4 regions of the Streptomyces sp. NBC_00986 genome follow, and region 4 is predicted to be linked to each of the others. Evidence: riboswitches for the same ligand, from Rfam matches in the RefSeq annotation. Region 4 holds a riboswitch; each other region holds the start of a gene.
What was found. A riboswitch is a leader RNA that binds a small molecule or an ion and turns the genes downstream of it on or off. The one in region 4 is predicted to bind cyclic di-AMP.

Region 1: it holds a riboswitch for cyclic di-AMP, as region 4 does, so the genes downstream of both, OG504_RS15360 (M23 family metallopeptidase) here and OG504_RS23245 (transglycosylase SLT domain-containing protein) in region 4, are expected to answer to the same signal.
Region 2: it holds a riboswitch for cyclic di-AMP, as region 4 does, so the genes downstream of both, OG504_RS28475 (M23 family metallopeptidase) here and OG504_RS23245 (transglycosylase SLT domain-containing protein) in region 4, are expected to answer to the same signal.
Region 3: it holds a riboswitch for cyclic di-AMP, as region 4 does, so the genes downstream of both, OG504_RS04575 (NlpC/P60 family protein) here and OG504_RS23245 (transglycosylase SLT domain-containing protein) in region 4, are expected to answer to the same signal.

Annotation. Positions count from the first base shown of each region.
Region 1 covers NZ_CP108733.1:3,579,606-3,585,374, forward strand. The annotation lists gene OG504_RS15355 (GntR family transcriptional regulator) at 27-731, opposite strand; gene OG504_RS15360 (M23 family metallopeptidase) at 920-1,675, opposite strand; cyclic di-AMP (ydaO/yuaA leader) riboswitch at 1,688-1,840, opposite strand; gene OG504_RS15365 (M16 family metallopeptidase) at 2,055-3,443, opposite strand; gene OG504_RS15370 (M16 family metallopeptidase) at 3,440-4,789, opposite strand; gene OG504_RS15375 (DNA topoisomerase (ATP-hydrolyzing) subunit A) at 5,123-5,769, shown strand, end outside.
Region 2 covers NZ_CP108733.1:6,377,463-6,383,231, reverse strand. The annotation lists gene trmB (tRNA (guanosine(46)-N7)-methyltransferase TrmB) at 1-547, shown strand, start outside; gene OG504_RS28485 (PrsW family intramembrane metalloprotease) at 597-1,904, shown strand; gene OG504_RS28480 (aldo/keto reductase) at 1,917-2,861, opposite strand; gene OG504_RS28475 (M23 family metallopeptidase) at 2,916-3,926, opposite strand; cyclic di-AMP (ydaO/yuaA leader) riboswitch at 3,938-4,094, opposite strand; gene OG504_RS28470 (PP2C family protein-serine/threonine phosphatase) at 4,328-5,503, opposite strand; tRNA gene OG504_RS28465 (tRNA-Met) at 5,625-5,698, opposite strand; gene OG504_RS28460 (alginate lyase family protein) at 5,751-5,769, opposite strand, start outside.
Region 3 covers NZ_CP108733.1:1,035,982-1,041,750, forward strand. The annotation lists gene OG504_RS04565 (glyceraldehyde-3-phosphate dehydrogenase) at 1-1,033, shown strand, start outside; gene OG504_RS04570 (DUF1996 domain-containing protein) at 1,132-3,210, opposite strand; cyclic di-AMP (ydaO/yuaA leader) riboswitch at 3,545-3,718, shown strand; gene OG504_RS04575 (NlpC/P60 family protein) at 3,727-5,400, shown strand; gene OG504_RS04580 (hypothetical protein) at 5,598-5,769, shown strand, end outside.
Region 4 covers NZ_CP108733.1:5,282,563-5,288,331, forward strand. The annotation lists gene OG504_RS23235 (peptide MFS transporter) at 1-488, shown strand, start outside; gene OG504_RS23240 (CocE/NonD family hydrolase) at 505-2,499, shown strand; cyclic di-AMP (ydaO/yuaA leader) riboswitch at 2,731-2,932, shown strand; gene OG504_RS23245 (transglycosylase SLT domain-containing protein) at 2,938-3,417, shown strand; gene OG504_RS23250 (HAD family hydrolase) at 3,553-4,359, opposite strand; gene OG504_RS23255 (LacI family DNA-binding transcriptional regulator) at 4,466-5,494, opposite strand; gene OG504_RS23260 (carbohydrate ABC transporter permease) at 5,669-5,769, opposite strand, start outside.

The sequences.
Region 1 (5,769 bases), 1.7 Mb from region 4:
GCTTCTCTTTGTATACGGCGCCCGTGTTAATGCCGCAGACCCGACATGTTTACGGGAGGTTGCGAAGTCCTCACACGGTCCGTGCCGTTCGCGCCGTTCGCCCCGCCGGGAAAGCGCAGCCGGTGCGCGGTGCCCGCGCGCTCGGTGTGCAGGGCGGTGATCGCCCGGGCGCGCTCGCTGTCCCCGCGGGCCACGGCGTCCACGATGGCCCCGTGTTCGGCCCAGGACTCGACGGGGTTGGCCGGTGCGTCCACCGCGTACATCCAGGCGATCTTGTGCCGCAGCTGAGTCAGCATCGAGGTCAGCGCGGGGCTCCCGGAGGCCTGCGCCAGCGTCTCGTGGAACCAGCTGCCCAGGGAGCGCAGATCCTCGCTGTTGCCGCGCCTGGCGCGCTCCTGGCCCAGTCTGACGAGGCCGCGCAGCACCTTGAGGTGGGCCTCGGTGCGGCGCTGGGCGGCCCGCGAGGCGCCGAGCGGCTCCAGCAGCATCCGCATCTCCAGCAGGTCGGCGGCCTCCTGCTCGGTCGGTTCCGCGACGCACGCGCCCGCGTGCCGCCGGGTCACCACGAACCCCTCGGCCTCCAGCGTGCGCAGAGCCTCCCGGACGGGGACGCGCGAGACCCCGTACCGGCGCGCGAGGAGTTCCTCCGTGAGCCGGCTGCCGCGCTCGTAGACACCGGCGACGATGTCGTCCCGGATCGCCGTGCATACCGAGTGCGCCGGAATACGCATGTCCGACCTCCGCCTTAATCCCCGTGAAACGTCGACGATTGACGTGTGTTCCGTGACTCTATTGCAATGAGCGGGAATTTCCGATGGCGGGCCGGAATCCATGGATATTTTTTGGACAGGAGGGCTCCGGAAACGCCGAAAGCCCCGGCCGGGCGGGCCAGGGCTTCGGGAAGTGCGGCGCTACGTCGTCAGACGTTCACACCGTGCTTGCGGAGGTACGCGACAGGGTCGACGTCCGAGCCGTACTCGGCGGTCGTGCGGGCCTCGAAGTGGAGGTGCGGTCCGGTGACGTTGCCGGTCGCCCCGGAGAGGCCGATCTGCTCGCCAGGAGTGACCGTCTGGCCGACGGAGACACCGATGGACGACAGGTGCCCGTACATGGTGTACATGCCGTCGGCCATCTTGATCACCACTTGATTGCCGTACGAGCCGCCCCAGCCGGCCTCGACGACGGTGCCGGAGCCGACCGCGTGCACGGAGGTGCCGGTCGAGGCGTGGAAGTCGATGCCGGTGTGGGCACCGGAGGACCAGAGGGAACCGCCGGTCTTGTAGCCGGTGGAGACGTACGAGCCGGTGACCGGCGCGACGAAGGTGTTGAGCCTCTTGCGCTCGGCGGCGCGGGCGGCGCGCACCTCGGCCTCGCGCTCCGCCTTGGCCAGTGCGGCGGCCTTGGCGCGGGCGACCTCCTTGGCCAGCGTTTCGTCCGCGGCCTGCTGCTGGGCGGCGGCCTGGGCGTCGATCTTCTCGGCGACGGCGTCGCCCATGGCGATGACGGGGGTGAGGCCGGTCTGTTCAGGGGCGGGCTCCGCGGCGAACGCCGGGGCGGCGGCCAGGGTGCCTACGACGCCGGTGGTGGTGAGGGCCGCGACACTCGCGACACGAACGGTGGTGCGGTGGGTCCGGCTCGGGCGACGGTGCTTCCCGGTGGCGCGGGTGAACGCCATGGAGTGGCTGGTCCTTTCCTTCCTTCTCGCCTACCGGGTTAGCTGACGGGTTCGGAGCAGGAAGGTCTCCTACGGACCCCCTCGACGGGCGTCCGATTCACCCCAGGGACGTGGGTCCCCGGCTCCCCTGGCTCGCGCCGTACGGGGACTCGGCGATGACTGTCCGGTGCCGCGAGTGCGGCGCGGTGCCTGACGGACAGCCGGACCGACGCTAAGGGGGACGACTTTCAATCCCCAAACGGATCACGGGTTTTGTTGCACATGCCACAGGGCAGACGGGCAACCTCTCCCCCAATTCGGACATTAGGGGGCCCTGGTGACGCTTCAGTCACCAGGGCCCCCACGCGCGCGTGCCGCTCGTCGGCTCGCTACGGGTCGTCTACTCGGCCGCGACGACGGTCACTTCGCCGATGCCGAGCGCCTCGACGGGCTCCTTGATCTGCTCCGCGTCGCCGACCAGGATCGTCACCAGACGGTCCACCGGGAAGGCGTTCACGACCGCCGCGGTGGCCTCCACGGTGCCGGTCGCGGCGAGCTGCTGGTACAGCGTCGCCTGGTAGTCGTCGGGCAGGTGCTGCTCGACCTGGTCGGCCAGCGTGCTCGCGACGGCCGCGGCGGTCTCGTACTTGAGCGGCGCCACCCCGACGAGGTTCTGTACGGCGATGTCCCGCTCGGCGTCGGTGAGTCCGCCCTCGGCGAGCTTGCGGAGCACCGTCCACAGGTCGTCCAGCGCGGGACCGGTGTTCGGGGTGTCCACGGAGCCGCTGATGGCGAGCATCGAGGCGCCCGTGCCGTCGGGTGCCGAACGCAGCACCTGGCCGAACGCCCGCACACCGTAGGTGTAGCCCTTCTCCTCGCGCAGGACACGGTCCAGGCGGGAGGTGAGGGTGCCGCCGAGGCAGTACGTGCCGAGCACCTGCGCGGGCCACACGCGGTCGTGCCGGTCGGATCCGACGCGGCCGATGAGCAGCTGCGTCTGGACGGCGCCGGGCCGGTGCACGATCACGACGCGCCCGGTGTCGTCGGCGGTCACCGGCGGCACGGGACGCGGCTGCGCGGTGGAACCCGTCCACGAACCCAGGGTCTCGGCCAGGAGCGCGTCCAGGTCGATGCCGGTGAGGTCGCCGACGACCACGACGGTGGCCGTCGCGGGACGGACGTGCCGGTCGTAGAAGGCGCGTACGGCCCCGGAGTCGATCTTCTGGACGGTCTCCTCGGTGCCCTGGCGCGGGCGCGACATGCGCGAGGTCGCCGGGAACAGCTCCTTGGAGAGCTCCTTGGCTGCGCGGCGGGACGGGTTGGCCGTCTCGTGCGGGATCTCGTCGAGGCGGTTGCGGACCAGCCGCTCGACCTCGCTGTCCGCGAACGCGGGTGCCCTGAGCGCGTCCGACAGCAGACCGAGGCCCTTGGCCAGGCGCGAGGCCGGGACCTCCAGGCTCAGGCGCAGCCCGGGGTGGTCGGCGTGCGCGTCGAGGGTGGCGCCGGAGCGCTCCAGCTCGGCGGCGAACTCCTCGGCGGAGTGCTTGTCGGTGCCCTCGGAGAAGGCCCGCGCGGTGATCGTGGCGACACCGTCCAGGCCGGCCGGTTCGGCGTCCAGGGGCGCGTCCAGGAGCACCTCGACGGCGACGACCTGCTGGCCGGGGCGGTGGCAGCGCAGCACGGTCAGGCCGTTGCCGAGCGTCCCGCGCTCCGGCGCCGGGAAGGCCCACGGCCTGGCCTCGCCGGCCTGGGGCTGCGGGTGGAATTCCATCGTGGCGAGCTCGGTCACTTGGCCGCCTCCTCGTTCTCGTCGCCGGCCTCTGCTTCGTCATCCTCGTCCGCGACGGGCTCGTAGACGAGCACCGCGCGGTTGTCGGGGCGCAGGCGGGCCTTGGCGACCTCCTGCACCTCCTCCGCCGTCACGTCCAGGACGCGCTGTACGGCGGTCAGGGCGAGCTGCGGGTCGCCGAACAGGACGGCGTAACGGCACAGTTCGTCGGCGCGGCCCGCGACCGTGCCCAGCCGGTCGAGCCACTCGCGCTCCAACTGGGCCTGGGCGCGCTCCATTTCCTCGGCCGTGGGGCCCTCCTCGGCGAACCGGGCGAGCTCCTCGTCGATGGCGGCCTCGATGACCGGCACCTCGACGTCACCGGATGTCTTGACGTCCAGCCACCCCAGGGAGGGCGCTCCGGCGAGCCGCAGCAGGCCGAAGCCGGCCGCGACCGCCGTACGGTCGCGCCGTACAAGGCGGTTGTAGAGGAGTGAGGACTCGCCGCCGCCGAGGATGGTGAGGGCGAGGTCGGCCGCGTCGGACGCGCGCGTGCCGTCCTCCGGGAGCCGGTAGGCGCACATCAGGGCGCGGGCCGGGACCTCCTCGACGACGACCTCGCGCAGCTCCCCGCCCATCGTGTCGGGCAGCGCGCCGTCACGAGGTGCCGGCTTGCCGTCGTGCGACGCGATGGACCCGAAGTACTTCTCGATCCAGGCGAGCGTCTGCTCGGGGTCGATGTCGCCGACCACGGACAGGACCGCGTTGTTGGGCGCGTAGTAGGTGCGGAAGAACGCGCGCGCGTCCTCCAGGGTGGCCGCGTCCAGGTCCGCCATCGAGCCGATGGGCGTGTGGTGGTAGGGGTGGCCCTCCGGGTAGGCGAGGGCGGTCAGCTTCTCGAACGCTGTCCCGTAGGGCACGTTGTCGTAGCGCTGGCGGCGTTCGTTCTTGACGACGTCCCGCTGGTTCTCCATGGACTCCTCGTCCAGGGCGGCCAGCAAGGAGCCCATGCGGTCGGCCTCCAGCCAGAGCGCGAGCTCCAACTGGTGGGTGGGCATGGTCTCGAAGTAGTTCGTGCGCTCGAAGCTGGTGGTGCCGTTGAGCGAACCGCCCGCGCCCTGCACCAGTTCGAAGTGTCCGTTGCCCTTCACCTGTCCGGAGCCCTGGAACATCAGGTGCTCGAAGAGGTGAGCCAGGCCGGTACGTCCCTTGACCTCGTGGCGGGAGCCGACGTCGTACCAGAGGCACACCGCCGCGACCGGGGTCAGGTGGTCCTCGGAGAGGACCACGCGCAGACCGTTGGCCAAGCGGTGTTCGGTCGCTGTCAGACCGCCGGACCCTGCCTCGGCGGTGGCCGTGTGACCCATGGGCATGTACGTCCCTTCGATCGCGGATTCTCTGGCTGGAACCGCAGAAATCCTGCTCGTCCCGCCACTGTATGCAAGCGTGCGGACCGTCGGCGAAGTTCCCGGCGGACGTACGCCGAGAGCGAGATCGCGTAGCCTGCGGGCAGTCGCACACGTGGACTCACGCGGCAGCCGCCGGCGACGGACCCGAGCGGGCAACGCCGGGTCCTGGTCCGCGTTGTCAGTGCCGCGGTCCACAATGGTTCACGTCAAGACCCCGTTCACGCTTCAGCAAGAGTGAGCCGAAGGGGAGCGACCCCCAGGCGAGCGACCAGAAAAGAGGAGCCGGCAGCGATGGCCCGCCGCAGCACGAAGACCCCGCCGCCCGACGACTCGTTCGAGGAGCGGATCCTCGACATCGACGTCGTCGACGAGATGCAGGGCTCCTACCTTGAGTACGCGTACTCGGTCATCTACTCCCGAGCCCTGCCTGACGCCCGGGACGGCCTGAAGCCGGTTCACCGCAGGATCGTCTACCAGATGGACGAGATGGGCCTGCGCCCCGACCGCGGCTACGTGAAGTGCGCGCGTGTCGTCGGCGAGGTCATGGGCAAGCTGCACCCGCACGGGGACGCGTCGATCTACGACGCCCTGGTGCGCATGGCGCAGCCCTTCTCCATGCGCGTGCCGCTGGCCGACGGCCACGGCAACTTCGGCTCGCTGGGCAACGACGACCCGCCGGCCGCCATGCGGTACACCGAGTGCCGGCCGTCCGAGGCCGCCAACCTGATGACCGAGTCGATCGACGAGGACACGGTCGACTTCACCCCGAACTACGACGGCCAGGAGCGGGAGCCGGTGGCCCTGCCCGCCGCCTTCCCCAACCTCCTGGTGAACGGCTCGTCGGGCATCGCCGTCGGCATGGCCACCAACATGCCGCCGCACAACCTGGGCGAAGTCATCGCCGCCGCCCGCCACTTGATCCGCTATCCGAACGCGGA
Region 2 (5,769 bases), 1.1 Mb from region 4:
CAACCCCGTCGTCCTGGAGATCGGCTTCGGCATGGGCGAAGCCACCGCCCAGATGGCCGCCGAAGCCCCCGAGACGAACATCCTCGCCGCCGACGTACACACCCCGGGCCAGGGCAACCTCCTCGGCCTCGCCGACCACCACGGCCTGTCCAACATCCGGGTCGCGAACGGCGACGCGATCATCCTGCTCCGCGAGATGCTCGCCCCGGACGCGCTCGACGGACTGCGCGTGTACTTCCCGGACCCCTGGCCCAAGAAGCGCCACCACAAGCGCCGCCTGATCCAGCCGGAGTTCCTCACCCTCGCCGCGACCCGCCTCAAGCCCGGGGCCACCGTGCACTGTGCGACGGACTGGGAGCCGTACGCGGAGCAGATGCTCGAAGTCCTGGACGCGCATCCGGACTTCGAGAACAGCCAACCCGACGGCGGTTTTGCGCCCCGTCCGGAGTTCCGGCCGCTGACCCGTTTCGAGGGCCAGGGACTGGACAAGGGTCATGTCGTGAACGATCTGCTCTTCCGTCGCGTACCCCACGACGACCAGCGCTGACGCCAGGCTCCATCGCGGGCCGTGCCCTTACCTCGTTAGGGTCGATGCCGTGGCCACGTTTCCGCCGTACCCCCCGCACCCCGGCCACCCCGCCGGTGGTGTGCCCGGGCACGGGCCGCGGGTGCGCTGGTGGCAGCGGAACTGGGTCCGCTACGGCGCGCTGATCGCCCTGCTCACGCTCTCCGGGCTCGTCATCCTCGCGCTGGTGCGTCAACAGACCGGTACGGAAGGGTTCTTGGTCGGTCTCGGGCTCGCCGTACTGCCCGTACCCCTCCTCGTCGCCGCTTTCCGCTGGCTGGACCGGGTCGACCCCGGCCCCTGGCGGAACCTGCTCTTCTCCTTCGCGTGGGGCGCCTGCGCCGCGGCCCTCATAGCCATCGTCGCCAACAGTTTCGCGACGAGATGGATAGCGACCACGACCGCGGACCCGACCAGCGCGGACACCCTCGGCGCGACCGTCATAGCCCCGATCGTCGAGGAGTCGGCGAAGGCGGCGGCCGTCCTGCTCGTGTTCCTGTTCCGCAGACGGGACTTCACCGGGATCGTCGACGGGGTGGTGATAGCCGGGGTCACCGCCACCGGCTTCGCGTTCACCGAGAACATCCTCTACCTCGGCACCGCCTTCGGCACCGACCAGCTCACCGGCGACCGCGGCTTCACCTCCGTCACCGCGGCGACCTTCTTCGTGCGCATCGTCATGTCCCCCTTCGCGCACCCCCTGTTCACCGTCCTCACCGGCATCGGCTTCGGCATCGCCGCGCTCTCCCCCGACCGGCAGCACATCCGCCGCGTCCTGGTCCCGCTGACCGGCCTGCTCCTCGCGATGGGCATGCACGCGATCTGGAACGGCTCCTCGACCTTCGGCCAGTACGGCTTCTTCGAGGTCTACGGCGTCTTCATGGTCCCCGCGTTCGGCCTGCTGACCTGGCTCGCGGTCTGGACCCGGCAACGCGAACTGCGCAGTGTGCGCGAGGAGTTGCCGGCCTACGTCTACGCGGGCTGGCTGATCCCGGCCGAACCGTTCGTACTCGGCTCGATGAAGGCCCGGCGCCTGGCCCGCGAGTACGCCCGCCACCACCTCGGCAGACAGGCGGCCCGCTCGGTCGCCCAGTACGAGGCGTACGCGACCTCCCTGGCGTTCCTGCGGCACCGGGCGGGGCGGGGCCGCGCCGGCGCCGACTTCGTCGTACGGGAAAGGGAGTTGCTGCACGAGCTGTGGCTGCGCCGGGAGGTGGCGCGGCCCGCGCTGGACTACGCGGCGCGGCGCACGGCGACGCCGGTACCGGTGGTGGTGCCGCCGTGGCCGCCGGTGTACGGGTCGTACGGGACTCCCCTGTACAACCCGTACCGGTCATAGCTCCAAGGACATCTACGCCGACGCCTGCGTGAGGCGGGCGATCTCCGCGTCCGTCAGCTCCAGTTCGGCCACGCCCAGCAGCGCGGGGAGTTGCTCCAGCGACCGGGCCGACGCGATCGGGGCCGCGACCGTGGGCTGGGCGGCGAGCCAGGCGAGGGCCACCGTGGCGACCGGGGCGTCGTGGGCCTGGGCGACCTCGTCCAGGGCCGTCAGCACCTTCTGGCCGCGCTCGGTGGTCAGGTGCTTCTCGGCGCCCTTGGCCCGCGGGCTGTCGACCGTCGTACCGGGGCGGTACTTGCCGGTGAGGAAGCCGGCGGCCAGCGCGAAGTACGGGACCGCGGCCAGGCCCTCCTGCGCGGCGAGCGCGCTCAGCTCACCCTCGTAGGTGTCGCGCGAGACCAGGTTGTAGTGGGGCTGGAGGGCGACATAGCGCGCCAGGCCCTCGCGCTCGGAGAAGTCGAGGGAGGCCCGGAGCCGCTCCGGGGTGATGTTGGACGCGGCGATGTGCCGCACCTTGCCCGCCCTCACCAGCTCGTCCAGCGCGCCGATGATCTCCTCGACCGGCACCTCGACCTTGTCGAAGTGGGTGTAGTAGAGGTCGATGTGGTCGGTGTCCAGGCGGCGCAGGGAGGCGTCGGCGGCGGCCCTGATGTTGGCGGCGCTCAGGCCGGGGAAGTCGGGGTGCTGGCTGACCTTGGTGGCGATGACGACGTCGGAGCGGTTGCCGCGGGCCTTGACCCACTTGCCGATGATGGTCTCGGACTCGCCGCCGTGGTTGCCCGGCGCGAACGCCGAGTACGAGTCGGCGGTGTCGACGAAGTTGCCGCCCGCGGCCGCGTACGCGTCGAGGACGGCGAAGGAGGCCGCCTCGTCTGCGGTCCAGCCGAAGACGTTGCCGCCCAGGGAGAGCGGGAAGACCTCGAGATCGGACCGGCCCAGCTTGCGAAGAGAAGTCATGCTTCTCGTCAACAGCCGGACCGGAACGGGATATTCCAGACGATCAGGGAGAGATCAGGGGTTGAGGCCCTTGCTGCGCAGCCAGGGCGCCGGGTCGCTCGCGGTGGCGGCGCCGTTGATGTGCACCTCCAGGTGGAGGTGCGGCCCGGTCACGTTGCCGGTCGCGCCCACCCGGCCGATGACCTCGCCGGTGGAGACCTTCTGCCCGACGCTCACGTTGATCGAGGACTGATGGCAGAACCACAGCTCGGTGCCGTCGTCGAGGGTGAGGATCGTGCGGTACCCGTACGACCCGGCCCAGCCCGCCTCGGTGACCGTGCCGCTGTGGATCGCCTTGATCAGCGTGCCGGTGGGCGCGGCGAAGTCGAGGCCCGTGTGATACCCGGAGGACCACATCGAGCCGGCCTGGCCGAAGGTGCCGGTGATCGTGTACGAGCCGACCGGCAGCGTGTACTGCTTGGCCAGCGCGGCGAGCTTCGCGGCCTCGGCCTTCTTCTGGGCGGCGGCCTCCGCGGCCTTCTTCGCGTCGGCGGCCTTCTTCGCGGCGTCCTTCTCGGCCTTCGCGGCGGCGTCGTCGACCTGCTTGGCGACGGCGGCCTCCACGGCGGCCTTCGACTTGCCGTCGACCTGTACCTGCTGCGACTCGGCCTGCGCCATGATCCGGTTGCGCAGCAGCTCACCGGCGTCCGAGGCGCCCTTGGCGGTCTCGGTGGTGGAGACGCCGACACTACTGAGGGCGGTCGCCGAACCCTTGGGGGTACTACTGGACGAGTCGTCCAGCAGATGGCCCACGGAGGGCAGGTCGGGTATGGAGATCGATACCGGCGGCTTGCCGGTGTTGGCGCTGGCCATGCCGCCCGCACTGACGGCGGCTATGACACCGACGCCCAGGACGGTGGAGCTGCGGGCGAATCCCCCGCCACCACGCTGCTTGGCGACACGGTGCTTGCCGCGGTTGGGAGCAACGGACTCCGCACTGGGATTCCACTCCTCCCAGGGGCCCTCGTCGGGGCGGTAACCGCCGTAGACGACAGGGGCTTCAGGGGCAGCCTGGTTGGACGCCACGTGGGCGTGCTCCTTTCCTTCCTTCTCGCCTACCGGGTTAGCTGACGGGTTCGGAGCAGGAAGGTCTCCTACGCGCGTAAACCGGCCGTGTTTCCACGGCAGTCGACGAGCGATTCACCCCAAGTGGTGGTTCCCCGGTTCCCTTTCAGGATTCGGCGCGTGCGCACGGAGCCATCTCTAGTGACGGCTGGGACGACCGCGCTGCGTTATCGAACGTTAATAGACACGGGCGCCCGTTTCCAAGCTGTTCGGCTTGATCATTAACCTTTCCTTGCTGGACGAAGGGCCCACCACCGGCGAAAAACGGGCGAGTTGGCCAAGTCTCAGAATTCCCACAGGTATTGACGGCATGTCAGTTGTTATGCGGAGGGCGCTCACGCAGTCACCCCCCGTAATAACGGTCATGGATGGCGTACGGCGATCATCGCCATGTCGTCCGTCATCCAGCCCCCGGAGTACCGGCGCACCTCCTTGGCGAGGATGCCGAGCAGCGCCTCGGGGGTGCGGAAGGTCCGGCCGGCCAGCCGCGCCCCGGGGTCGTAGAAGACACCGCGGGCGTCACGCGCCTCGGACAGCCCGTCGGTGTGGACGAGGAGAGTGGCCCCGCCCGGGAACGCGAACTCCTCGGCGCGGTCGGGCCAGACCCCCAACTCGCCCATTCCCAGAGGCAGTGCGGGCTCCTGGACCTGCAACGTGCGTACAGTGCCGTCCTCGAGCAGGAGCAGCGGCGGCGGGTGTCCCCGGTCGACGATCCGTACGACGCCGTCGCCGTGCGGGAGTTCGGCGAGGACGGCCGTGGTGAACCCCTCGAACGCGTCGAGCCCGTCACGCCGGGTGCCCTCGCGCGCCAGCGCCCGCTCCAGCCGCTGCGCGACCGCCTCCAGGGTGGCCTCCTGCTCGGCGGCCTCCCGAAACGCCCCGATGACCACGGCGACGGCGGCGACCGCGCCCATGCCCTTGCCGCGCACGTCACCGACGACCAGCCGTACGCCGTGCGGGGTGTCCTGCACCGCGTACAGGTCGCCCCCGATGAACGCGCCCTCCTGCGCCGCCTCATACCGTGCCGCGATCTCGAACCCGCCGATCCGCTCGGCCGGTTCGGGCAGTACGGCCCGCTGGGCGGCCTCGGCGATCTCGCGCGCGGAGGCGAGCTGTTCGCTGCTGCGGCGGACGAGGAGGTTGATGAGGACGGCGAGGACGGCGACCGTCGCCACGGTGACCACCTCGGTGACCGCGTCGATGTCGAAGACGATGCCGAGCCTGACGTGGATCACGAGCACCACGGCGACGGCCGCCAGCCCGGTGAGGACGGTGCCGCGCCGGGAGTAGAGCGGGGCGGCGACCAGTGGGGCGGCGGTGAAGAGCGGGGCCGCCGTGAAGTCGGACGGGGTGAGGTAGTCGTAGAGCGCGGCGGCGATCAGCAGCAGGACGGGGAGACGGCGGACGACGGCGCGGGCGGACGAGATCCGCCGGCCCTCGCCCTCGGGGTGGGGGGCCGGGCTGTCGCCGAGGCCGGGGTCGGGCACGGGATCGCCGGGCAGGCGCCCGCCGGCTCGCACATACGGACCCTCCTCCACGCGTCCAGTTTTTCCTGGTGGGGGGAGGGCGGCGAGCGGTGTGGGCCGATCGAGGAAACAAGAGAGGGGGAGAAACACCAAGGGCCGGAATCCATTTCTGGATTCCGGCCCTTGGCCTTAGTAGCGGGGACAGGATTTGAACCTGCGACCTCTGGGTTATGAGCCCAGCGAGCTACCGAGCTGCTCCACCCCGCGCCGTTGTGATTGCAACTATACGCCATCCGCGGGGTCCGATGTCACACAGGTTTCAGTCGGCGGTGTTCCCG
Region 3 (5,769 bases), 4.2 Mb from region 4:
CATCGGCCGCCTGGTCGCGCGCCTGCTCATCGAGAAGGCAGGCTCGGGCAACGGTCTGCGGCTGCGCGCCATCGTCGTACGGCAGGGTGGCGAGCAGGACATCGTGAAGCGGGCCTCGCTGCTGCGCCGCGACTCGATCCACGGCCAGTTCCAGGGCACGATCACCGTCGACGAGGCGAGCAACACGATCATCGCCAACGGCAACGAGATCAAGGTGATCTACGCGGGCGACCCGTCGGAGGTCGACTACACGGCGTACGGCATCAAGGACGCCATCCTCATCGACAACACGGGCAAGTGGCGTGACCGGGAAGGACTTTCGCAGCATCTGCGGCCCGGCATCGACAAGGTCGTGCTGACCGCGCCCGGCAAGGGCGACGTCCCCAACATCGTGCACGGCGTCAACCACGACACGATCAAGCCGGACGAGCAGATCCTGTCCTGCGCGTCCTGCACGACCAACGCGATCGTGCCGCCACTGAAGGCGATGGCCGACGAGTACGGTGTGCTGCGCGGCCATGTGGAGACCGTCCACTCGTTCACCAACGACCAGAACCTGCTGGACAATTACCACAAGGCCGACCGGCGCGGCCGTTCGGCGCCGCTGAACATGGTGATCACCGAGACCGGTGCCGCCTCCGCCGTCGCCAAGGCGCTGCCCGACCTGAAGGCGCCGATCACCGGCAGCTCGATCCGGGTCCCGGTGCCGGACGTCTCGATCGCGATCCTCAGCCTGCGGCTCGGCCGCGAGACCACCCGCGCCGAGGTCCTCGACTACCTCCGGGATGTCTCGCTGACCTCACCGCTCAAACGGCAGATCGACTTCACCACCGCCCCCGACGCGGTGTCGAGCGACTTCATGGGATCGCGCCACGCCTCGATCATCGACGCGGGCGCCACCAAGGTCGACGGCGACAACGCGATCCTCTACCTCTGGTACGACAACGAGTTCGGCTACTCCTGCCAGGTCGTCCGGGTCGTCCAGCACGTCTCCGGGGTCGAGTACCCGACCTATCCCGCCCCGGCTGTCTGAGACCTTCTGCCTCGGCACGCCGAACGTGTGACGGCCCGGCCACCCCCAAGTGAGGGCGGCCGGGCCGTCGTTGTCACAGTTCATCTGGGTGCGCTGTGTCAGCGTGTACTGCGCTTGCCTCGGTACAGCACGACGAATCCGGCGACGAGCAGCAGCGCGCCGGCCACCGCGGGCCACAGATTCGCGCCGGTCTCCGCCAACCCGCCCTGCGCCTGCGGCTGGTTGGGGCCTACGGCGGCGTAGCTCTCCCCGCCCGAGGACGAGGCGGGCGGTGTCGTCACGGCGCTGCCGACCTCGCCGCCGGAGCCGTTGTCCGAACTCCCCTGCGTCTCCGTCGACTTGGACCCTTCGGTCTTCGTGTCGGCCTTGGGGACCGAGACGGCGGTCGTCAGGTCACCGGGGTCGGTGCTCTGGGTGTCGGTGGGCTCGGGGGCGTTGGTCTCGGTGTCCGGGGCACTCGTCGCAGGATCCGCGGTGGCCTGGCCGCCGTTGTCGCCGTTCCCGCCGTTGTCACCGTTCCCGCCGTTGTCACCGTTCCCGGTGTTGCCGCCATTGCCCTCGCTGCCGCCGTTCCCGGCGGGCTCGTCGGACGCGGTGGCCGTGGGCGCCGCCGTAGCGGTGTCGGTGGCCGACGGGGACTCCTGCGGCTCGCCGGAACCGCCACCGGACCCTGAGCCGCCACCCGAACCGGAGCCGTCACCGGAGCCGGAGCCCCCGGGGTCGTTGTCCGTCCCGGCGCCGCACTTCTCGCCGTCGTTGATGCAGTTGACCATGTCCTTCATCAGGCCCTCGTCGAAGACGTTGATGAAGTCGCCGTGGTCCGTGACCGGCTTGTGCTGCTGCTCGGGGAAGGAGTCCACCGCGAACAGCGGGGTCGTCTTGCCGCCGTCCTGGAGGCTCGGCGCGTCCACGTCGTAGACGATCCGCTGCACCAGCTGCGGAATGGCCTCGAAGCCCGCCGGGCAGGAGCCGTCGGCGGCCTCGAAGGCCACGTGGGTGCGGTGGTTGGCGCTGTCGATGTTGCGGCCGTCCCAGCAGCTCTGGAACTTGAAGGTGCGCACCACGTCACTGCCCGCCGGGCACAGCGGGTACTTGTCCTTGAGCTGCCGGTCCTCGAACCCGGTGCAGCTCCAGGAGGCGTTGGCGTTGGCCGGGCCGTTCACGAAGGCCTTGGCGTCGCCGGTGATGATGCGCAGGAGGCGCGGCATCGCGACGACCTTGCTCTTCGGGTTGCCCACGAAGGTCAGCGTGGCCGCCTTGGCCGTGACGATCTGACCCGAGTTGCCCTCGGTGCCACCGCCGGGCTTGTCCGCGTCCCGCTCCTGCTTGCCGTTCTGGAGGCGCAACACGGGCCAGTAGTACGTGGACTTGTCGCCCGGGTTCTCACAGCTCGTGTTCGCCTTCGCCAGGTCGTCGTCGCTGGCGAACGCGTTGTTGGACTGGTTGCCGACGTAGTCGTGGAAGTGGTGGGCGCCGTTGGTGACACCGGGGGCGACGATCACGTTGTCCGAGTTGAACAGGCCGTTCTCGTTCACGCCACACGCGGTGACGAACGTGCCGCGGGAGGCGTCGGCCTGGTCCTGCGGGGTGTTCACGTTGGGCTGTACGGAGGTGATGTCCGCGTAGTCCGAGGCGACGGGCCCGTTGGTGACCGGCTGGTCGCCCTGGCCGCCGGCACTCGCGCTCGCGCTCGCACTGGCGCTCTGGTTGTCGCCGTTGCCGTTGCTGCCCTGGTCCCCGTTGTCGTTCGTGGGCGCGATCAGGGTGCAGCCGGCGAGCGCGTCGAGGCCCTCCGGGCGGTCGCCGACACGCGCGATGGCTTCGTCGATCCGGCCGATGGTCGCGGCCCGCTTCTCCTTCAACGGATTCATGATCGCGTTGTCGGCGAAGGAGGCGTCCTGGCGTATGGACTCCGTCGAGTCCTTCAGTTTCTGGTAGGCCTCGGTTATCTGCTGGTCCAGAAGCGCGAGTTGGGCGTCGACCTCGGTCTTCGCCTCGTCCGGGACAGTCGTCAGCTGGGTGCCTACGTCCGGGCAGTCGATCGTCGCGCCGCTCGATGCCGCATCGGGAGACCCTTGTTGGGCAGAGTCACCGCCCCAACCGCCTTCGGACGCCGACGCGTAGACGTTCGCCGCCACCAGTCCTCCGCCGCCCAGCATCAGGGCGACTGCTGCCATCGTCGCGCGTCGTGCGCCCGTGGGGCGTCTGCGCGTGTTGCGTGCCAAGGAAGTTGCTCCTACACGTATCGGTCGGCCCGGATCGTCCCGGCATGGAAATCCCCCGTTCCAATACGGAGCCGGATGCCGGTGTGTTCAACCGTCCCAAAAATTCATAGCGACCTCATATGGATCACCCGACCCGGCGGGCTCAGGGGCCCAGGACACGTTTGGGAGAGGTAAAGGTCACAAAAACGTATCGGACATATCGCGCTTCAACCTTCACACGAGGCACACACGTTGGCTAAGTTGACGCTCAGACCGTACGACCTACTCCGGCGATCAGCGCCGGGCCGCACGGTTTGCGCCGAATCCGGTGTGTCGCTCGCGACAGCCGGAACCGGGGACCCAACCGACTTGGGGTGAATCGGCCCAACTGCCCGCCCGGGCAAGGGTCGTAGGGCAATCCTTCCGTGATCGGCCGCCCGAACCCGACAGCTAACCCGGTAGGCGCGATACGGAAGGAGCACGTCTGCCATGCCGGCAGAACGACGTACGCGCACCGGAGGCAGTGGCCCCACCGTGGACGACCGACCCAGCCGTGACGAAGTGCAGCGGCGGATCAACTCCCTTTACGACAGGGCCGAGACGGCCACCGGAAACTACAACGCCACGCGCAAGATGTCCGGGGGACCGCGCCAGCGTGTCGAACCCCGTCCCAGCGCGTCGCGTCCTTCCGACCCCGCCCAAGATGCCGTCACTCGGCAGTTGTTCGACCGCGCTCGCGCCCAACTGGGCCCGACCGTACCGGCGAAACTGCCGCCCGGCAGGACCCCCGCCCGCTCGGCGGCACCCCGGCCCGAGCGGTCCGAGCGACGCCCCGAGCCCGAAGGCGGCGGCCGCGCACTCGAGGCGCAGCCCAGCCGTGCCGTGGCCGAACTGACCGCGGGGACCGGCACACCGGAGCCCGCTACCCCTCAACTCACCGTTCCTGTCGCGGAGTTGACGGCAGGACCGATCGCCGCGCTGTCGCCCGTCACACCCCAGATGCCTCAGATCGCCGCGCCGCAGGCACCCCAGATGCCGTACATGCAGCAGATGGCCCAGATGCCGCAGGCGACCGTCCTCGACCTGCCGCCCGTGCCCGCCATCGAGGTGCCGCCAACGCCCGTCGTCGAGGCACAGCAGTTCGCCGTCGCGGCCGCCCCGGCACCGGTCTTCGACCCGCTCACCGCGGACCTCGAACTGCTCCCGTACATCGCGGCGCCGCGCACCGAGTCCGCCCCGGCCGGTGCCACCTGGCCGCCGCCCGCGGAGACCAACTGGCCCACCCCGGACACGACTTGGGCGACCGGGTCGATGCCCATGGTTCCCGAACAGCAGATGTGGTCGACCGGTCAGATGCCCGCCGTGGCCGAGCAACGCGCCTGGTCCACGGGGCAGATGCCCGTCGTGCCGCAGCAACAGGCTTGGTCGACGGGCCAGATGCCGATCGTGGCCGAGCAACAGCCGTGGGCCACCGGTCAGATGCCGATCGTGGCCGAGCAGCAGGCCTGGTCGACCGGCCAGATGCCCGTCGTCCCCGAACAACAGGCCTGGTCCACTGGTCAGATGCCCGCGGTGACCGAGCAGCGGACCTCCTACCCCACGCCGGAACCGGACTGGCGCCCGCCGCAACAGGAGTGGCAGCCGACCCCGCCCGCCGCCGAGGTCTCCTTCGCCGCGGCCCCGGCCATCGCTGCCGAGTTCACCCTGCCCACGGCTCCGACGATGGCCCCGGAGATCATTCTCCCCCCAGCCCCGACCATCAGCCCGGCGGCCGTACCCGCCGCGCTGCAGGACCCCGGCACGCTCAGCAAGACCAGCACCGCGCTCGCCTTCGCCCGCGCACAGATCGGCAGGCCGTGCCTGTGGGGCGCGGCTGGACCGGACGCGTACGACTGCTCCAGCCTCACCCAGGCCGCCTGGAAGGCCGCAGGCGTCCTCCTCCCGCGCACCGCCCAGGAACAGTCCGGCGCCGGCGCCCTCGTCCCGCTCACGGACATCCGCCCCGGCGACCTGATCTTCTTCTACGACAGCATCGACCACGTCGGCCTCTACACCGGCAACGGCCTGATGATCCACGCGCCGAGCCCGGGCACGCCGATACGCGAGGAGTCGATCTTCCACGCCGGTGCCGCCGCCATCCGGGGCGCCGTACGGCCCGCCTGATCCGATCGGGGCCGGGCATTTCCCGGCCCTGACCGCACACCCCGCGACAGTCCCGGCCAACCGCGTCGTGGACCCGTACGAGTGGTGCATCCTGGGACACGGTCGTAGCGTCGACAGAGACACGACGACCGTGCCCCGGCAGGCGGGCCCACCGCTGGTGCGGGGCGACGAGGACGAACAGGCGGCCGGGAGCGGACATGTACAAACACACCATGGTCGGAATCGTCACGCTCTGTGCCGCGGCCCTGCTCGGGCCGGCCGTCGCCACCTCGTCGGCGGCCCCGGCCACGGTCCCGGCGACCGCCCACCGACAGCTCCAGGACCCGGTACTGGTCGACTGCCTGTGGCACCCCGAGGTGCGTCCCACCG
Region 4 (5,769 bases):
GGTACGCGAGCGCGCTCGGCGCCTTCGAGGTAGGGCTCGCCCCTGTGGTCGCCGCGCTCTGGGTCCGCATGGGCCGCAGCCAGCCGCACGCCTCCAACAAGATCGCGATCGGCGTCGTCCTGGGCGGCCTGTCGTTCCTGCTGATGGTCCTGCCGACCAGCGGGCACAGCGGCGACGCCTACCGCATGTCGGCCTGGTGGATCGTCGGCTCGTACTTCCTGCTGGGCCTCGGCGACATCCTCCTGGAGACCTCCGGCATGTCGGCCACCACCAAGCTCGCCCCGGCCGCCTTCTCCAGCCAGACCATGTCCCTCTGGTTCCTGTCCCTCGCCCTCGCGAACGGCATCCAGGCCCAGACGGTGAAGCTCTACGACGACGTCTCCAAGCCGGCCTACTTCGGCGTCAACGGCGCGATCGCGGTGGCCGCGGGCCTCGCGGTGATGGCCGCCGCGCCGTGGCTGCGCCGCACGATGCACCCGGTCCACTGAACCCGAGGGGTCCCTCATGCGCATCCGTACGTCCTTCCCTCACGAGACGACCCACGAGGACCTCCGTATCCCGCTGCCCGACGGGACACGCCTCTACGCGCGCGTGTGGCGCCCGGTGACGGACGAACCCGTCCCCGCGCTCCTCGAATACCTCCCGTACCGCCTGACCGACTGGACCGCGCCCCGGGACGCCCAGCGCCACCCCTGGTACGCGGGCCACGGCTACGCCTCCGTCCGGGTCGATGTGCGCGGGCACGGCAACAGTGAGGGTGCCCCCGGCGACGAGTACGACGCCCAGGAACTCGCCGACGGCGTGGAGGTCGTCAACTGGCTTGCCGCGCAGCCCTGGTGCACCGGCAAGGTCGGCATGTTCGGCATCTCCTGGGGCGGCTTCAACTCCCTCCAGATCGTGGCCCTCGCGCCGGAGCCGTTGAAGGCGATCGTCACGGTCTGCTCGACGGACGACCGCTACGACAACGACGTGCACTACATGGGCGGTTCGGCCCTCGCCGTCGACCTGCACGCCTGGGCGGCCACCATGCTCGCCTTCGTCGCCCGCCCGCCGGACCCCGAGTACGCGGGCCTGATCTGGCGCGACATGTGGCTCAAGCGCCTCGAACAGATCGACCCGTTCATCCACACCTGGCTCGCCCACCAGCTCCGCGACGACTACTGGAAGCACGGCAGCGTCTGCGAGGACTACGGCGCGATCGGCGCGGCCGTCCTCGCGGTGGGCGGCTGGCACGACCCGTACCGCGACACGGTGTTGCGGCTGGTCGAACACCTCCCGCCGGACCGCGTACGCGGCCTGATCGGCCCCTGGTCGCACCAGTACCCGGACCGCGGCCTGCCGCCGGGCCCCGCGATCGGCTTCCTCCAGGAGACTCTCCGCTGGTGGGACCACTGGCTGAAGGGCGAGGACACCGGCGTCACGGCCGACCCGCTCCTACGGGCCTACGTCAGCGACTCGCACCCACCGGCCACGGTCTACGACACCCTCCCGGGCCGTTGGGTCGGGGAACCCGCGTGGCCCTCGCCGCACGTGAAGACGACGACGTACGGCCTCCGGGGTGCGCCCGTGATCGTCCGCTCCCCCATGCACACCGGTGTGGACGCGGGCCGTTTCTTCCCTTTCGGGAACGACGCCGATCTGCCGCCGGACCAGCGGGACGAGGACGCGCGGTCGGCGTGCTTCGAGTTCGAGGTACCGGCCGAGACGTGGGTGCTGGGGCGGCCGAGGGTACGGCTGCGGCTGACCTGCGAGGTGCCGCGCGGGCAGGTGATCGCCCGGCTGTGCGATGTCGCCCCGGACGGCGCCTCGACCCTCGTCACCCGGGGTGTGCTGAACCTGTCGGCGCGGCACGGGCGGGACCGGGCGGTGCCGTGGACGCCGGGCACCACCGAGGACGTGACCTTCGAGCTGAACGGCATCGGGCACGCGTTCCCGCCCGGGCACCGCATCCGGCTCGCGGTGTCGTCGGCGTACTGGCCGTGGATCTGGCCGCAGCCGGAGTCCGCGGCGGGGTTCACGTTGGACCCGGAGGGGAGTGCGCTCGAACTCCCGGTCCGGGAGCAGGAGTTGGACGAGGGTATTCGTTTCGACGAACCCGAGGAAGCCGAGCCGCTCGGGGTCAACTACCCGGCGACCCTTGACGAACCGCGGCCCGAGAGGCTGGTCGTACGGGACGTCGCGAAGGGCGAGTGGCGGCTGGAGGTGGACCCCCGGTACGGCGGCACGCGCGTGTATCCGGACGGGCTGGAGTTCACCGAGGACGCGTTGGAGACGTACACGATCGACGAGTCGGATCCGCTGTCCGCCCGCACCCTCTCGGAGTGGTCGATCCGGCTGCACCGGCCGGAGCTGGGGTGGGACACGAGCGTGCGTACACGGTCGGAGATTACTTGCGACGAAACGGACTTTCTTACCTCAAATGAGGTGATCTGCACCGAGGGTGGAGAAGCGATCTTCCACCGCACTTGGGAGAAAAGGATTCCGAGAACTGCCAGTTGAGGGCGAATGCCCGATTTGCCGTTCTTAATCCTCCCGTGAGTTGGGTCACGCGTTTCTGTGCGTGACCTGTGTCCTGGTCTGCCCGCGTTTTCCCTTACGGCATTTGACAGTTGACCCTTGGCTCGCGCAAAGGATCAAGTGCCCCATACGCCTCAGACCAAGGTCAATAGGGGTTAGGTGTGATTCCGCCACTTGTTCCGGACATGTGCTCTCGCATAGTTTCCCGGCCTGTCGAGCGGAACGCCGAATCCTGCCGCCGCCCGGCATCCCAGTCACGAACTTCTCGCACGGCAGGAGCGGGGGAACCAGGTAAGTCGCCGGGCCGGTCGTTCTGACCGGAACGGCTTGGGGTTAAGTCACGTCCGCAAGGACTTGGCCGGGCACCTCCCAGCCCGAACCCGACAGCTCACCTCGCAGGCGACGGAGAGGAACCTCGTCATGCCTGCAACCGCTCAGTCCCGCCGCGCCCGCCTCGTCCGCCGTGTCGTCATCGCCGGCACCGGTGCCGCGATCCTCGCGCTGCCTGTCGTCGGTGCGACCACCGCGTCCGCGGCCACCACGTCGACCACCGCCGCCTCGACCACGCTTGCCGGGTACCCCAACACCCTTGACGGGTGGATCCGGGAGTCGCTCGCGATCATGGCGCAGAAGGGGATTCCGGGTACGTACAACGGGATCTACCGGAACGTGATCCGTGAGTCTTCCGGGAACCAGTACGCGATCAACAACTGGGACTCCAACGCGGCGGCCGGTACGCCGTCGAAGGGGCTTCTCCAGGTCATCGACCCGACGTTCAACGCGTATCACGTTGCCGGGACTTCGTACGACCCGTATGACCCGGTCGCTAACATCACCGCCGCCTGCAATTACGCGGCGGCCGTGTATGGCTCCATCGACAACGTGTACGGGGCTTACTAGAAACTGCTGGATCAGCCACGACTGGTTGTGTTTTGAGTGACACCGCCGTCGTGGCTGGTCGCGCCCGCGCGGCGGAGCCGCAAATAGACACAGCCCCGCGCCCCTGAATGCGCCCCTTCGGGGCCATTCAGAATCTCAGCTGAAGAGTCTTTCAAGTACCAGCGCGATGCCGTCGTCCTCGTTCGACGACGTCACCTCGTCGGCCACCGCCTTGAGTTCGGGGTGGGCGTTGGCCATCGCGACGCCGTGGGCTGCCCAGTCGAACATCGGGATGTCGTTCGGCATGTCGCCGAAGGCGATGGTCTCGGACGGGGTCAGGCCCAAGTGGCGGGCGGCGAGAGCCAGTCCCGTTGCCTTGGTGATGCCGAGTGGCTGGAGTTCGACGGTGCCGGGGCCCGACATGGTGACCGAGGCCAGGGAACCGACCACCGAGCGCGCCGTGGACGCCAACTCGTCGTCCTCCAGGGCGGGGTGACGGAGCAACACCTTGCTGATGGGTTCGCACCAGAGGTCGTCCCGCTTGCCCACCCGTACCGCGGGGAGCGTGGGGTGCGGCATCAGGTAGCCGGGCTCGATCAGCGTCAGGCCGTCCACGCCGTCCTGGTCCACCGCCGCGTACACCTGGCCCACTTCCGCCTCGATCTTGCCGAGCGCGGTCTCCGCCAACTCCCGGTCCAGGGTGACCGACCAGAGCAGACGGTCCGCGCCGGCGTCGTACAACTGCGCGCCCTGTCCGCACACCGCGAGCCCTCTGGAGCCGAGGTCTTCGAGCAACGGGCGCACCCTCGGGGCCGGCCTGCCGGTGACGACGAGGTGCCGGGCGCCGGCCGCCGTCACCCTCGCGAGTGCGATGCGGGACCGGTCGGAGAGTGTGTCGTCGCCGCGCAGCAGCGTCCCGTCCAGGTCGGTGGCGATCAGTGCATATGCGAGGGGTGCGGCCATGATCAGAGAATACGGATGGAACGCCCCACCGACTCGACACGAACCGGACGGCTGCTGCCTTCACATGCGTTGACCCGTGTTCCGGTTGGTTTGACAATTACGACCGTTATGCCGACTCCCGTACCACCAGTTCCGTAGGCAGAATCACGCCCGCCGTGTCCTCCCCGGCGATCTGGGCCAACAGCATGCGGACCATCTCGGCGCTGATGCGGTCGTAGGGCTGTCGCATGGTCGTCAGGGCCGGGGTGATGGACGTGGCCGCCGCCGAGTCGTCGAAGCCTCCGACAGCGATGTCATCCGGGACCGAACGGCCGGACTGCTGAAGGGTGTTGACCACGCCGAGGGCCATGAGGTCCGAGGCTACGAAGACCGCGTCTATGTCGGGGGCCTGGGACAGGAGGCGCCTCGCCGCTTCCTCGCCTCCCGTGCGGCGGTAGTCGCCCTCCACTACGAGGGTCGGGTCGTGGGGCAGGCCTGCCTCCGTGAGGACGTCTCGGTAGCCGGCCAGGCGGTCGGGGCCGCCCGGTGCGTCGAGTGGGCCTGTGACCATGCCGATGCGGCGGCGGCCTCGCGCGATGAGGTGGCGGACCATCTCCTGGGCGCCGTCGCGGTCGGCGGCGGCGACGTAGCTGTATTTGGAGGCGGCGCCGAGCGGTTTGCCGCAGGCCACCAACGGGATGCCCGCGTCCCGGAGTTCGGCCGCCACCGGGTCGCCGCTGTGGTTGGAGACGAGGAGTACGCCGTCCACGTGGCCCGAGGTGATGTACCGGGTCAGGCGGCGGCGTTCGTCCTTCGACGAGGCCAGCATCAGCAGGAGTGGGATGTCGTGGCGGGCCAGGTGTTCGGTGCAACCCCGCAGCAGGACATTGAAGTTGGGGTCCTCGAAGAACTTCTCCTGCGGCTCGGTGAGGAGGAACGCCACCGAGTCCGACCGTCCGGTGCTCAGGGAACGGGCGTGCCGGTTGACGACGTAGCCCGTCTTCCTGATCGCCGTCTCCACCGCGGTGCGCGCGGCGGGCGAGACGTAGTGGCCACCGTTCAGGAACCGGGAGACGGTCCCCCGGGAGACCCCTGCCTCCCGGGCCACGTCGTGGATGGTGGGCGGTTTACGGCGTCCGTTCGAGCTGGTGGTCATGTTCCTCGTTCGTGGTGGGGGGCGTCGGCTGTGGGGGGCCGCCCGGTTCCTGGGCAGGTCGTGCGAAGTCAGCAGCGGTGAGCAGCGCCCCAAAGGGGCGCGGGGAACGGCGCGACCAGCCACGACGGTGCCGCGGACGAGCATCGGCCCATCACCGCGCCCCCAGCGGAGCGCTCACGCCTTGACCGATCCGCTCAGCAGGTCCAGGGACCAGAACCGCTGGATCACCAGGAACAGTGCGATCAGCGGCAGGATCGCGAGGAAGCAGCCCATGA